DNA from 3 places in the Aerococcus sp. BD502 genome. Region 1 is predicted to be linked to each of the others. Evidence: predicted binding sites of a transcription regulator. Region 1 holds the regulator's gene; each other region holds the start of a gene.
What was found. Region 1 encodes NrdR, which represses ribonucleotide reductase genes. Its sites were predicted from a motif close to ACACNATATATNGTGT; they were not measured.

Region 1 (4,249 bases):
GCGACTGGCCATTTTTTTGCTCTTTTTTTGCTTTAATGAGCCAGTCAGGTTGCGTTTCTTCATAAACATAGCGTTTTTTATAGCGTTCCGCTTGCTCCTTTTGCTGCTTTGTTTTTTGGTCTTGGCGGTTTTTAATATACAAAAAAGCCTCTAGGGAATTTTTCAGGCCCTGCTGCTGCCAATCATCGGCCAAGCGTTGGAGAAAGCCCCAATTTAAGGTTGAATTATCCAATTCAATTAAATAGTAGTAAATCATGGCATTATATAGACTCTCCGGCAAATGAAAGCGCGTCAATAAATCCGTGAGTAGCTTTCGCTCCTTGGGGAGGACTTGACCTTGACGCTGGCGTTTAATGCTAGTGAGAAATTCATCGGGCGCATAATTTTCACAGGCGGCCACGACTTGGCTAGCTGCTTGGGGTAAACCAGCTTCAGCCAAAGCGGCCTCAATTTGGTCAGTCTTAGTCTCTTCAGGTGCTATGGGAGAACTTTGCCTTCTGCTTGAACGTGTAGCTTCCGCATACTCCTGGGCTCGGCGTTTGAGCATGTCGGCATCCAGCTTTTTCTGGTGGAAATCATAGGCATCAAAACACAAGCGAAATAGCTCTGTCTCATCATAGCCGTAAAGCTTGTGCAGGGTTAGCACGAGATCTTGCAAGCTGCCAGTGAGTGCTTGCTGGGGAAGCAAGCTATCTTGGAACAAAGCTTTGAAGTAGGACCAAGAAAAAGTACGGGGACCCGAACTAGTAGTCAATGGCGGCCGGCCTTGGTTGGAATGCAGTAAGTGCTGACTCGCCGCTTCTTCCAGATGTTCGCTGGGCAAGCGGTAAACATCTTGGAAACTTAAAGTTTCTTCTTCCCAAGCTATGTTTTTCAAATGCTCAGGCCAGATATGGGAAAAGCGTGCCTCTAAGCGCTCATAAGTTTGCTGGCCCAGGCGGTCAAGGAGTAGAGTTGAAAGCAAACTATCCCGGAAAAAGCGTTCTGGGCGTAAGGGCGCATAAAGGTCATAGCGGTAAGCGAGTTGCTGGCCTGCCTCTTGTTGCCGGAAGACCCGTAAAAGCCCTAGGGCCTCAAGACGCGTCCTGGCCTCATAGTATATCTCTTTACTGATCACCAAACGTTCCAGAATATCCCGGTGCCTAGTTTCCAAAGACAAATGGCTTTCAACTTCCACCAAACTGAGTAAGGCCTGGTAGAGGGCATAGCCACTGGCATGGATTAAAGGTTGGTACAAGTAAGCCAAGACTTCCTGATCCAAGGCCTCTACCCATTCACGCTGGACGACAATAAAACTCGTTTGACTGTCCAAAGTTTGCCAGCCACGCTCCATAATCTCCTCCTAATTCTTGTCATCTAAATCTAAATTCGTTTGCCCATCGGCTTGATTTTACTGCAAATTTTTCAGACGTTCAATTTCATGCAGAAAAACGGTGGGGTCCTCGAAACGGCGGTAAACACTGGCATAGCGAATATAGGCGACATCGTCAATTTTAATCAATTTATCCATGACCATTTCACCGATATCTAAGGCCTTCACTTCTGTTTGACCTTGCTCTCTTAAGGTCGTTTCAATGTCAGAAACCACCCGCTCCAACGTCTCCAAGGCAATCGGCCGTTTTTCACAAGAGCGAATCAAGCCGCGCAGTAATTTCTCCCGGGAGAACTCCTGACGGTTGCCATTGCGCTTAATCACCAGTAAGGGTGACTGTTCCACCCGCTCAAAAGTCGTAAAACGGTAATCACATTGAGGGCACATCCGCCGCCGCCGAATGACTCGCCCTTCTTCTGTGGGGCGCGAGTCGACCACTTTGGTATTCGAATAATGGCATTTTGGACATTGCATCAATCCCCACTCACCTTCCGTTATTATTGGGATATCTTCTTCAGTACGCTAGCTTAATTATAGCATAGCTCGCCTTTATTCTGGCCAGTCTTCATAACCATTGAAGAGAATCCAAGCTTCGATTTGCCGTCTTAAATAGGCTTCATCTTCATTATTATCAATGACGATATCGGCCCACTCAACCTTCCGTTCAATATTAATTTGAGAGAAAATTCGCTCCAAAGCTTCCTTTCTCGCTAAATGATCCCGTGCCATGAGGCGCTCTAATTGAAAAGTTTCCCGCGTGTACACCACCATAACCTGGTCCACCAAACCCTGTAAATTTTTCTCATAGAGCAAGGGGATATCCATCACCACTAAGGACGGGTGATTGACTTTCGCTAAAGTGCGCTCCTTAATGAGCCATTGGCGGAGCAGAGGCTGCATGAGCTGATCTAACTGCTTGCGAGCTTTTTCGTGTCTGAAAATAAGCGCAGCTAATTTTTCCCGATTCAAACAGCCATTTTCAAACAGAAACTCTTCCCCAAAAATCGTTCGTATTTTATCCAAGGCGGGGCTAGGAGGCTCCACCAAGCGTCGAGCCCCTTCATCTGCCGAAATAACGGGGAAGCCTTTTTCCTGAAAAACACGTGCTGCACTGGATTTTCCGGTCGCTATCGAACCTGTTAGCCCTAATATGAGTGTCATGTTCTCCTCCTTGTGCTCCTAGATCATGGGTTTTTGGCAATGGGGGCAAAAGGTTGTCCCGCGCCCCGCTATTTTTTCCTTCACCAAGGGGCTTTTGCAAACGAGGCAAGGCTCACCAGCCCGACCGTAAACCTGCAACTGATGCTGGTATTGCCCGGCTCGTCCAAAGGAATTCGCATAAGTCCGAACGGTCGTCCCGCCTGCTTTTATTGCCGCTTTTAAAACACTTTGGATATGTTTGAGCAAAACTGCCACCTGGCTATCCCTTAAGGCCCGCGCTGGCGTAGCCGGATGCAAGCCAGTTTGGAAAAGAATTTCATCCGCATAAATATTACCGATGCCTGCGAGGACATGCTGGTCCAAGAGAACAGCTTTAATGTTTCGGCTTGTTTTCTGAAATTCCGTCTTTAAATAAGGCACTGTCAGAGCTTCTGGCTCCGGCCCCAAGCCTAAGGCCAAAACTTCTGCATCAGTTTCTTCCCTGGGGAAGGCTTTGAGCCGGCCAAATTTACGCACATCCCGATAGAGTAATTTTAAATCGTCATCTAAAGAGAAGCGCAAATGCGTATAAGCATCTTCGTCAGTTTCAGCGGCCACAAGCAGGAATTTACCTTCCATGCGCAAGTGAGCCAGCCAAGCCCAATGCGTCCAGTAAAAAATTAAATACTTCCCGCGGCGGTCGACTTCTTCTAATTTTTCTCCCACCATCAACTCTTTAAAACGTTCAAGTGCCGGTTTTTCAATAATTGGTGGCCAGCCGACCCAGACCTTCTGCACCTGATGGCCCCGGGCATAGGTGTTGAGGCCGCGCCGTACATTTTCAACTTCAGGTAATTCGGGCATGCGTCCCCTCCTTTCTTTTAATCGGCATCGTACCAGGTCGAACCATGCTTCGTTTCTACGGTCAGAGGGACGGTTAAGTCGACCGCTTCAGCCATCACTTGGGGCACGAGTTCTTCCAGGCGAGCAATTTCTTCGGCGGGGGCTTCAAAAATTAATTCATCATGCACTTGCAAGAGCAAGCGGGCCTGTAAATTTTCTTGTTTAAGGACTTCCGCCATCTTCACCATGGCCAGCTTAATAATATCAGCAGCGGTTCCTTGGATGGGTGTATTCATCGCCGTTCTCTCAGCAAAACGCCGGCGGTTAAAATTCTTGGCCTTGATATCTGGTAAGTAGCGCCGGCGATGGAATAAGGTCTCTACATAACCCGCCTCGCGGGCTTCTTCAACAATTGCCGTCATATATTTTTTTACTCCCGGGAAACTCTCGAAGTAACTATCGATAAAGTCCTGGGCTTTTGGCCGGCTAATCCCTAAGTTTTGACTCAAACCATAATCACTAATGCCATAAACAATGCCAAAGTTCACGGCCTTCGCACTCCGGCGTTCATTAGCCCCGACTTCAGCAGGTTCGATGCCAAAAACGCGGCTGGCCGTCGCCCGGTGTATATCCTTGCCCGCCTTAAAGGCTTCCTGCAAATGCTTGTCTCCAGAGATATGGGCCAACACCCGTAACTCGATTTGGGAGTAGTCTGAGCTATAAATTTCATAGCCTGGCTGGCTGGGGACAAAGGCTTGGCGAATTTGCCGGCCTTCTGGGGTTCGGATCGGAATGTTTTGCAGGTTAGGGTCCTTCGAACTCAAGCGCCCCGTCGTGGTTAGGGTTTGGGTGAAACGCGTATGAATCTTACCATCGGCTAAAATATAATCCTGC
Region 2 (4,249 bases), 890 kb from region 1:
TGCCCCCTAGCCTTAGGCCGACTGGGTGCTTGCGGTAGGGGCTGGGTGGATTCACTCGCCACTGGCCCTTCCTTGACCGCCTTTTTCAAGGCGGCGACTTCGGCTTGTAATTGTTTCACCTGCATGTGGTCAGCCGCTTCGGCTTCTTTTTCCTTGGGGGCTTGGCTAGCCTTAAAGTGACTAGCGGCTAATTGCATCGTCAGTAAATCCAAAATAATTTGCGGCTGGCTCGCAAAACGTAAGTCACTCACCCGCTCTAATACAAGCTCCTGCATGCCATTCAATTCTTCGCGCGTCAAGGCCGCACTCAAAGTGAAGAAGGCATCAGGATAAGGCCGGCTCCAAACGTCAGCATCAGCGCCCAGCATCTTCGCCAAGTAGAGATCCCTCAAGAAAAAGAGCAATTCTTCGAGGAAGCGATGTGGCTCGCCGCCCGCTGCCAGCATACCTTCTAAAGTGGCTAAGGCCGCCTCCACGTCTTCCTCATGAACCGCCTTAATATAAGCGGTCAATTGGTCTTCGTTCAAACTCCCCGTAATAGTGCGGGCTGTTTCTGCCGCAATTTTCCCTTCCGAAAAGGATAACACTTGATCCAGTAAACTCAAAGCGTCGCGCATGCCCCCATTCGCCGTGCGAGCAATAATATGGAGGGCTTCGTCTTCCGCTTTTAGGCCTTCTTCTTTTAGAATTTTTTCTAAATGCTTTTCAATATCAGCCGTATCCAGGCGCTTGAAATTAAAACGCTGGGTTCTGGAGATAATCGTAGCGGGAATTTTATGGGGCTCCGTCGTCGCTAAAATAAAAATAACATTCTCAGGAGGCTCCTCTAAGGTTTTGAGTAAGGCGTTGAAGGCCCCTTGGGAGAGCATGTGCACCTCATCAATAATATACACCTTGTAAGTAGCCTCAGTAGGCGCATAGCGGGCTTTATCCCGGATATCCCGAATCTCCTCCACCCCATTGTTTGACGCGGCGTCAATCTCAATCACATCGGCCAAGCTGCCCTGGGTAATTGCTTGGCAAAGCTCACAAGTATTGCAAGGCTCCCCATCTTCTTGATTGGGGCAATTAATGGCCTTGGCAAAAATTTTTGCCGCACTCGTTTTCCCCGTCCCCCGCGGACCGGTAAAGAGATAGGCGTGGCTGGTTTGCTGGTGGCGGATCGCATTTTTCAGCGTCTTAGCCACGGCATCTTGGCCCACCAGATCACTGAAACGCTGGGGCCGCCACACCCGATATAAGGCCTGATAGCTCATGAGGTCACCTGCTTCCTTTCTAGATACTCTTCTATAGTATAACAAATTTTGCGTCACAAGACACGGTGGATCAGCTCCTCAAATTTTTCGACTAAAAACAAAAAATGCTTTTCAGACGCCTTCTTTTCCCAATGCAAATAAACAAATTTTTCATGAAAGCTTGTCCTGAGGGTCGGGAGTAGGAACAATATTTACTTTTTGGTAAGCAATCTTCTCAAAGCCTCTAGATTTTTCCTGAGATACCAGATATAGTATTAAGTGACTAAGGCAAACACTATAAGTTGTGCCTACTTTAAGCCAAGGAGGATTATTATGTTACAAGAACACCCCACTAACACGGCAGTTCCCACCAAAATCGCTGTGGGTTTAAAGCAAATCACCAAGCGTGATGGCCGCCGGGTGAACTTTCGACCTTCACAAGTGCAAGTCGCTCTAAAAAAAGCCCTTGGCAATGCGGACCAAGATATTAAAACTCTCTATGAGGAAGTTTTGGCTTACTACCAAACGGAATATGAAGAAAAAACGACTGAAAACATGGCCTATGCCATCGTTCATGTCTTAAAGGCGCATTCCTATACGGAGGCGGCCCATCGTTTTCAGAAATACCGCAGCCATAAAATTAATGACCACGACCGGCAAATGGATGTCAATGTGAAATTAAAGGAATTTAGAGCCGGTGATAAACGCGTCTTGAACGAGAATGCCAATAAGGACTCACGGGTTTTCAATACCACGCGGGACTTGACGGCCGGCGTGAGTGCTAAGGCGCTCGGCTTGAATATGATGCCCTGGGCCGTGGCCAATGCCCACTTGAAGGGAGATATTCACTTCCACGACCTCGACTACTCACCCTATTCACCGATGACCAACTGCTGCTTAATTGATTTTAATGAAATGCTCTCCAATGGCTTTCACATTGGGAATGCGGAAGTTGAGTCACCCAAATCCATTAACACGGCCTGCGCTCAAATTGCGCAAATTATTGCTAACGTAGCCTCTTCCCAATATGGGGGATGCTCGGCCGACCGAATTGATGAACTCTTGGCTCCCTACGCCCGTCTTAACTTCCAAAAGCACCTCCAATTTAGTGAGGATTGGATTGAGGATGCAGTAAAAAGGGAGCAATATGCCTATACTAAAACCAAGAAAGACATTTACGATGCCATGCAAAGCCTGGAGTATGAGATTAATACCCTCTACTCCTCTAATGGGCAAACGCCATTCACCACTTTGGGCTTTGGCTTAGGGACGGATTGGTTTGCCCGAGAAATTCAAAAAGCCATCCTCAATGTCCGCATTGGAGGCCTGGGCCGGGAAAAGCGGACTGCTATCTTCCCTAAATTGATTTTCTCTATTCGCCGGGGCACCAATCTCGAACCGCGGGACCCCAACTACGACATTAAGCAATTGGCGGTCGAATGTGCCACCAAACGGATGTACCCAGATGTTTTAATGTATGACAAATTAATCGAATTGACGGGGAGTTTTAAAACACCAATGGGCTGCCGTTCCTTCCTTCAAGGCTGGTGGGACGAAAATGGCCAAGAAGTTAATAGCGGACGCATGAATTTAGGGGTCGTGACCTTAAATATTCCCCGCATTGCTATGGAAGCCAACCATAAAAAGGAAGACTTCTACGCCCTCTTAGAGGAACGCTTAAAGCTCATGGAAAAAGCCCTCCTCTACCGAGTGGAACGTACCAAGGAAGCCAAACCAGAAAATGCCCCCATCCTCTACCAATATGGCGCTTTTGGCAAACGACTCAATGAAGAAGACGACGTCGATGAAGTTTTCAAAAATAAACGTGCGACTGTTTCCCTAGGCTATATTGGCCTCTATGAAGCAGCGACTTGCTTCTATGGTCCCAATTGGGAGCACAATGAGGAAGCCAAGGCCTTCACCGTGGACATTGTGCGCCGCTTGAAGGAAGCTGCCGATCGCTGGGGCGAGCAATACGGCTATCATTTCAGTGTCTATAGCACACCAAGTGAGAGCCTGACGGATCGCTTCTGCCGCTTGGATACGGAGAAATTTGGCCTAGTCAAAGACATCACCGACAAAGGCTACTATACGAATAGCTTCCACTATGACGTCCGGAAAAATCCTTCGCCTTTTGAAAAATTAGAGTTTGAAAGTCCTTATCCCAAGTATTGTAGCGGTGGCTTCATTCACTACTGCGAATACCCCAACCTGCGGCAAAATCCAACAGCCCTAGAAGCAGTTTGGGACTTTGCTTATGACAAGGTGGGGTACTTAGGAACCAATACTCCGATTGATCGCTGTTATGAGTGTGATTTTAAGGGCGAATTTCTACCCACAGAACATGGCTTTAAATGCCCTCAATGCGGGAACACCGATCCGGAAACCTGTGACGTGGTCAAGCGGACCTGCGGCTACTTAGGCAATCCTAATATTCGACCCATGGCAGAAGGCCGCCACAAGGAAATTGCTTCCCGCGTGAAACATATGCCGACTGATTAGCTTTAGATAAGGAAGGTGAGACTTTGCGCAATCCAAAACCTAAAGAATGGACCGCAGAACGCTTTTCTAAACAGATGATTGCTGACTATAAGCCCTTCAATTTTGTGGACGGGGATGGGGTGCGCTGCAGTATTTACGTGAGCGGCTGCCCCTTCGCCTGCAAGGGTTGCTATAATAAAATTGTGCAAAACTTTAATTATGGCGTGCCTTATACCGACGAATTGGAGGAGCGCATCCTCAGTGATCTCGCCAAACCCTACTGCCAGGGCCTAACGCTCTTGGGCGGCGAGCCTTTCTTAAATACCCAAGTCCTGAACCGCCTCGTTAAAAAGGTACGCGAGCGTTTTGGCGACCAAAAAGATATTTGGAGTTGGAGCGGCTATTACTATGAAGAATTGCTCCAGGAAACCGAAGACAAACTTTGGCTTTTAAAGCATATTGATGTCCTTGTCGATGGGCGTTTTGAATTGGCCAAAATGGATTTAACCTTGCGTTTTCGTGGCAGCTCTAAC
Region 3 (4,249 bases), 420 kb from region 1:
AAAAAGTCTTTTCTTATTCATGCCGATGCCTTATGAATTCAATACGAAGCCGGTGATTAAAGCAGCCCATGAAGCTGGAAAAATAACAGGGATTCCCCGCGTTGCCGGACCAGGAGATATGCGTATTCACGAATATGCACCCGGTGATAAACTCATTAGTGGGCCTTACAATATTGAAGAACCAGCATCTTCCGCTAAGGAGTTAGGCCCAGCTGATATCGATTTGGTTATCATGCCTTGTGTCACTTGTAACAATAAAGGGGAGCGTTTAGGCTACGGAGGCGGCTTCTACGATCGCTTCCTCAAAGAATTTAAAGGCACCAGTTTACTTCCTTTTTATTCTAGACTACAAGTTGAGGATATTCCAACAGATCAATATGATCAAAAAATTGATATCATTATGACTGAAAAAGGCACTTTTGACTTACGATCTTAACACCAAGTAGGGGCTAATCCTAGCCCCTATTTTTTAACATCACTTTCCGTATTAAGCTCCAAAAAGCCCAGAGGCTCTTGCCAGTGTGTTAAAGCAAGATTTCGATCCGTGATAATAGGTGAGGGTAAATTTTTTAGAGAGAACCATTGAAGGGCATCATGCTTATAAGGCTCTAAAATTTCTGGAGTTCCATTAAAACGGTCAATTTTAAAGAAAAAATTGTAGTATCGCTCAGTCGGACTTATTTGATTATGGGTCACCATCAGAAAAGATAAATCCTCAATTGCAATATCGAGGCCTACTTCCTCTTTTAATTCTCTTTGGGCAGCTTCACGAACGCTTTCTCCAGCTTCAACATGTCCACCCACGCCATCCCAAATATTAGGAAGCATATGGGTTTGATTACGATGTTGAAGAAGGACTTCTGTCCCGCTTTCTCCCTCTCGACTTACAAAAACAATAGCTGCACTAGGCGTACGATGATGCCTTGTCATTATAACACCTCCTCAAATTACGAATGCCGGTCTCGTTGCTTTAATTTTTTATTTCGCCATTCTCCCATAACTTTGGGCAATAATTGGCTGACGTTTGTTGGCCGGACACTATATTGCTCTTTATAGAGCAGATCGGCACAATAACTATGCAAACCAACCGCAAAGAGAACTCCTAAAGGAAGATCATGAAATTGACCTCCAAGGCCACCAATCATACCTGCAAGTGTATCCCCCATACCTCCCGTCGCCATCCCTGGATTACCAAAGGGATTTACCCAAATATTATTATCATCACAAGGTAGGTAAACTTTTGTTTCCTCACTTTTTTTCACCAAAATAAAATGGTTCTCCCTGACCCAAGCCAGTATTGCATGTTCATCTGAACTTACAAGCTGCTGATCAACAAAAGCAGCAAATTCTCCTGGGTGAGGAGTCAATATTAGCGGATAAGGTAATTTTTTTTCTTTTGTAGGCAAAGCCAAATAGTGATGGAGGCCATCCGCATCAAGGACCAAATATCGTACTTGCGAAAACCATTTTAAGCTTTGCCAAATTTTTGAGAATTGCTGATAATTATTTCCCAAGCCGGGGCCTAAAACAATCCCTGTCGCTCGCTGATGCAATTGGTTCGTCCAAACGTCTATTTGTTCAATATCCATGACCATTGCTTCTGGCAAACGGGCGTGAATACTGGCAAAATTAGTACGATGAGTGACTATTGTCAGCAAGCCAACTCCGGACTGAATAGCTCCTTCGCTGGCCATAATCGCTGCTCCGCCCATAAATTCATTCCCAGCAATGATAACAAGATGGCCAAAGCAATTCTTATAAGCTGTTTTTTTCCGGAGAGGAAGCCATTCTTGCAATAATTTTTTGCTGATTTTATTCATTACGACCCCTTCTTCAATATTTTATTATAACACAATTGCGATTTTTTCTTTACACCTTTAACTCCATTTTTTGCTATAAAAGTATATGTAGTGCTTGACATCTCACATAGTATACTATATATTGTGTCTATATTAAAGAAAGAGGGATTAGCATGGTTACCGTATATACCAAACCTAATTGCATGCAATGTCAATTTACCAAACGATTTTTAACCGATAAAAATATTTCTTTTGAATCCATCGATGTTACTCAATCTAAAGAAGCTTTAGACACTGTAAAAAGTCTAGGCTTTCAAGCCCTTCCTGTTGTCACTGCTGAAGGAGAAGAACCTTTCTACGGTTTTCGTCCTGATCGTCTCCAACAGCTTGCTTAAGCTATTGACGATCATGTTAGAATAAGTACAGATCAGTTTTTCTGACTGTACTTTTTTAAATGGCTAAATAAAGGAGGATTGTATGGCACTCGATGGTTTATTTGTACACGCCATGGTAGGAGAATTGAAACAAAATCTACTGGGAGGAAGAATTCAAAAAATTCAACAACCCCAAGAGTTAGAATTATTAATGACCGTTAAAAAAAATCGTCAGCAAAAAAAGCTTTCTTTATCTGCCCATGCCTCCTTCCCATGCGTTCATCTCACTCAAAATAAATATTCAATTCCAACCGAACCTTATAATTTTTGTATGGTCCTTAGAAAATATATTCTGGGAAGTCAAATTACTAAAATTGAACAAGTAGCTAATGATCGGATTATTTACTTTGAACTATACCTCCGGGATGAATTTGGTGAAGACCAACTCTATCGTCTTATCCTTGAATTGATGGGGAAACACAGCAATATTTCACTTGTCGATAAAAACGGAATAATATTAGATTGCATTAAACATGTCCCCCCCTTCAAAAATAGCTATCGAACTTTACTGCCGGGCGGTAAATATTTTTTCCCACCCCAGCAAAATAAAGTTGATCCTTTTCGAGAAGAAAACCAAAACTATATCCAAGAAATTAAACCAGACGCCAAAGATATGGTGACTACTTTCTTGGGCTTTGGGACAATGAGTGGGAGAGAATTGGCTTATCGCTTAAAAAAAGCTCCTAACAATAAACTTCAAGTTTTCAAGGAATTTTTAACCGACTTGGATGACCCCTCACCTAACCTCGTTAATAATGAAAAACAAATTTCATATTTTCCTATCGATTATCGGTCTATTAAGCAAGAAAAAGTATATTTCGATAGCCTAGGTGCCCTATTGGATCATGTCAGAGAAGAACATGCTAACCTGCAAAAATCTAATCAATTAGCAAAGGAAATTCAAAGAGCGTTAGATCAACGGCTTAAGCATCTGAAAAAAAAGCAAGATAATTTCCATAAAGACCAAGAAAAAATAGATAAAATGGAAAATTATCGCATTAAAGGAGAAGTTCTAACCGCTAACCTGTATCAAATTGCCGATAATAGCAGTGAGGTTAAATTAATCAATTTCTATAATAACGAACCCATCACGATTACATTAGATCCCAAGATATCTCCCGCTATGAATGCCCAAAATTTGTTTGAACGCTACAATAAATTAAAGCGCAAAAAGCACTACTTGAAGAAACAAAAAGTAGTCTTAGAAAACGAACTTGAATATTTAGATAGCCTTCAAGTGCAATTAGATTTAGCCCAACAAGAGGACTTACCAGAAATTAAAGAAGAACTAGAAGAACAAGGTTATATCAAAAAGCAAAAAAGTCGACGAAAGAAGCAAAAGTCCCCGATGAGTCAGCCAAGAACTTTCAAGTCTTCTGAAGGCAATCGGATTTATGTGGGACGAAACAATAAGCAAAACGATCACCTAACGTTTAAAAAAGCGAATAAAAAGCATTATTGGTTTCACACAAAAAATATTCCTGGAAGTCATGTTATTTTAGCCACGGAAACACCAACAGATACCGAAATTATAGAAGCAGCAGCATTAGCAGCTCGTTTTTCTAAATACAGTCAGTCCAGAAACATCCCCGTTGATTATACACAGGTCCGACATGTGAAAAAACCTTCTGGCGGAAAACCAGGTTTTGTCAATTATTTCGAACAAAAAACCGTTTATGTCGATCCGGCAAGAACCTAGGCAAACACTTGTTCAAAGCAAGCCAATAATGCTAGAATAAGGCTAATAGGAAGGGAGGGATTTGATGAATTCACGTCACACTGAAATCCTAAAATATATCTATCAATGTGTTGAAGAAAATGGCTATCCCCCAACTGTTCGTGAAATTTGCTTGGCTGTGGGACTATCCTCACCTTCTACTGTTCATAGTCATTTAAAAACCTTAGAGAAAAATGGTTATATTGAAAAAGACCCGACGAAGCCACGCGCTTTGGAGATCACCAAAAAAGGCTTTAGTTACTTAGGCATCTACTCTTTAGGAATTCCTATTATCGGCA

Region 2: nrdD (anaerobic ribonucleoside-triphosphate reductase) is a predicted target of NrdR. The motif match lies at 1,496-1,511, and genes of this name have one in related genera.
Region 3: nrdH (glutaredoxin-like protein NrdH) is a predicted target of NrdR. The motif match lies at 1,932-1,947, and genes of this name have one in related genera.

The regions. Positions count from the first base shown of each region.
Region 1 covers NZ_CP147972.1:1,403,951-1,408,199, reverse strand. The annotation lists gene WF803_RS06640 (DnaD domain protein) at 1-1,333, opposite strand, end outside; gene nrdR (transcriptional regulator NrdR) at 1,391-1,846, opposite strand; gene coaE (dephospho-CoA kinase) at 1,922-2,533, opposite strand; gene mutM (bifunctional DNA-formamidopyrimidine glycosylase/DNA-(apurinic or apyrimidinic site) lyase) at 2,552-3,376, opposite strand; gene polA (DNA polymerase I) at 3,394-4,249, opposite strand, start outside.
Region 2 covers NZ_CP147972.1:451,020-455,268, forward strand. The annotation lists gene dnaX (DNA polymerase III subunit gamma/tau) at 1-1,256, opposite strand, end outside; gene nrdD (anaerobic ribonucleoside-triphosphate reductase) at 1,569-3,737, shown strand; gene nrdG (anaerobic ribonucleoside-triphosphate reductase activating protein) at 3,812-4,249, shown strand, end outside.
Region 3 covers NZ_CP147972.1:1,822,887-1,827,135, reverse strand. The annotation lists gene WF803_RS08740 (5-formyltetrahydrofolate cyclo-ligase) at 1-436, shown strand, start outside; gene WF803_RS08735 (NUDIX domain-containing protein) at 463-930, opposite strand; gene WF803_RS08730 (NAD(P)H-hydrate dehydratase) at 948-1,820, opposite strand; gene nrdH (glutaredoxin-like protein NrdH) at 1,973-2,194, shown strand; gene WF803_RS08720 (Rqc2 family fibronectin-binding protein) at 2,277-3,932, shown strand; gene lexA (transcriptional repressor LexA) at 3,997-4,249, shown strand, end outside.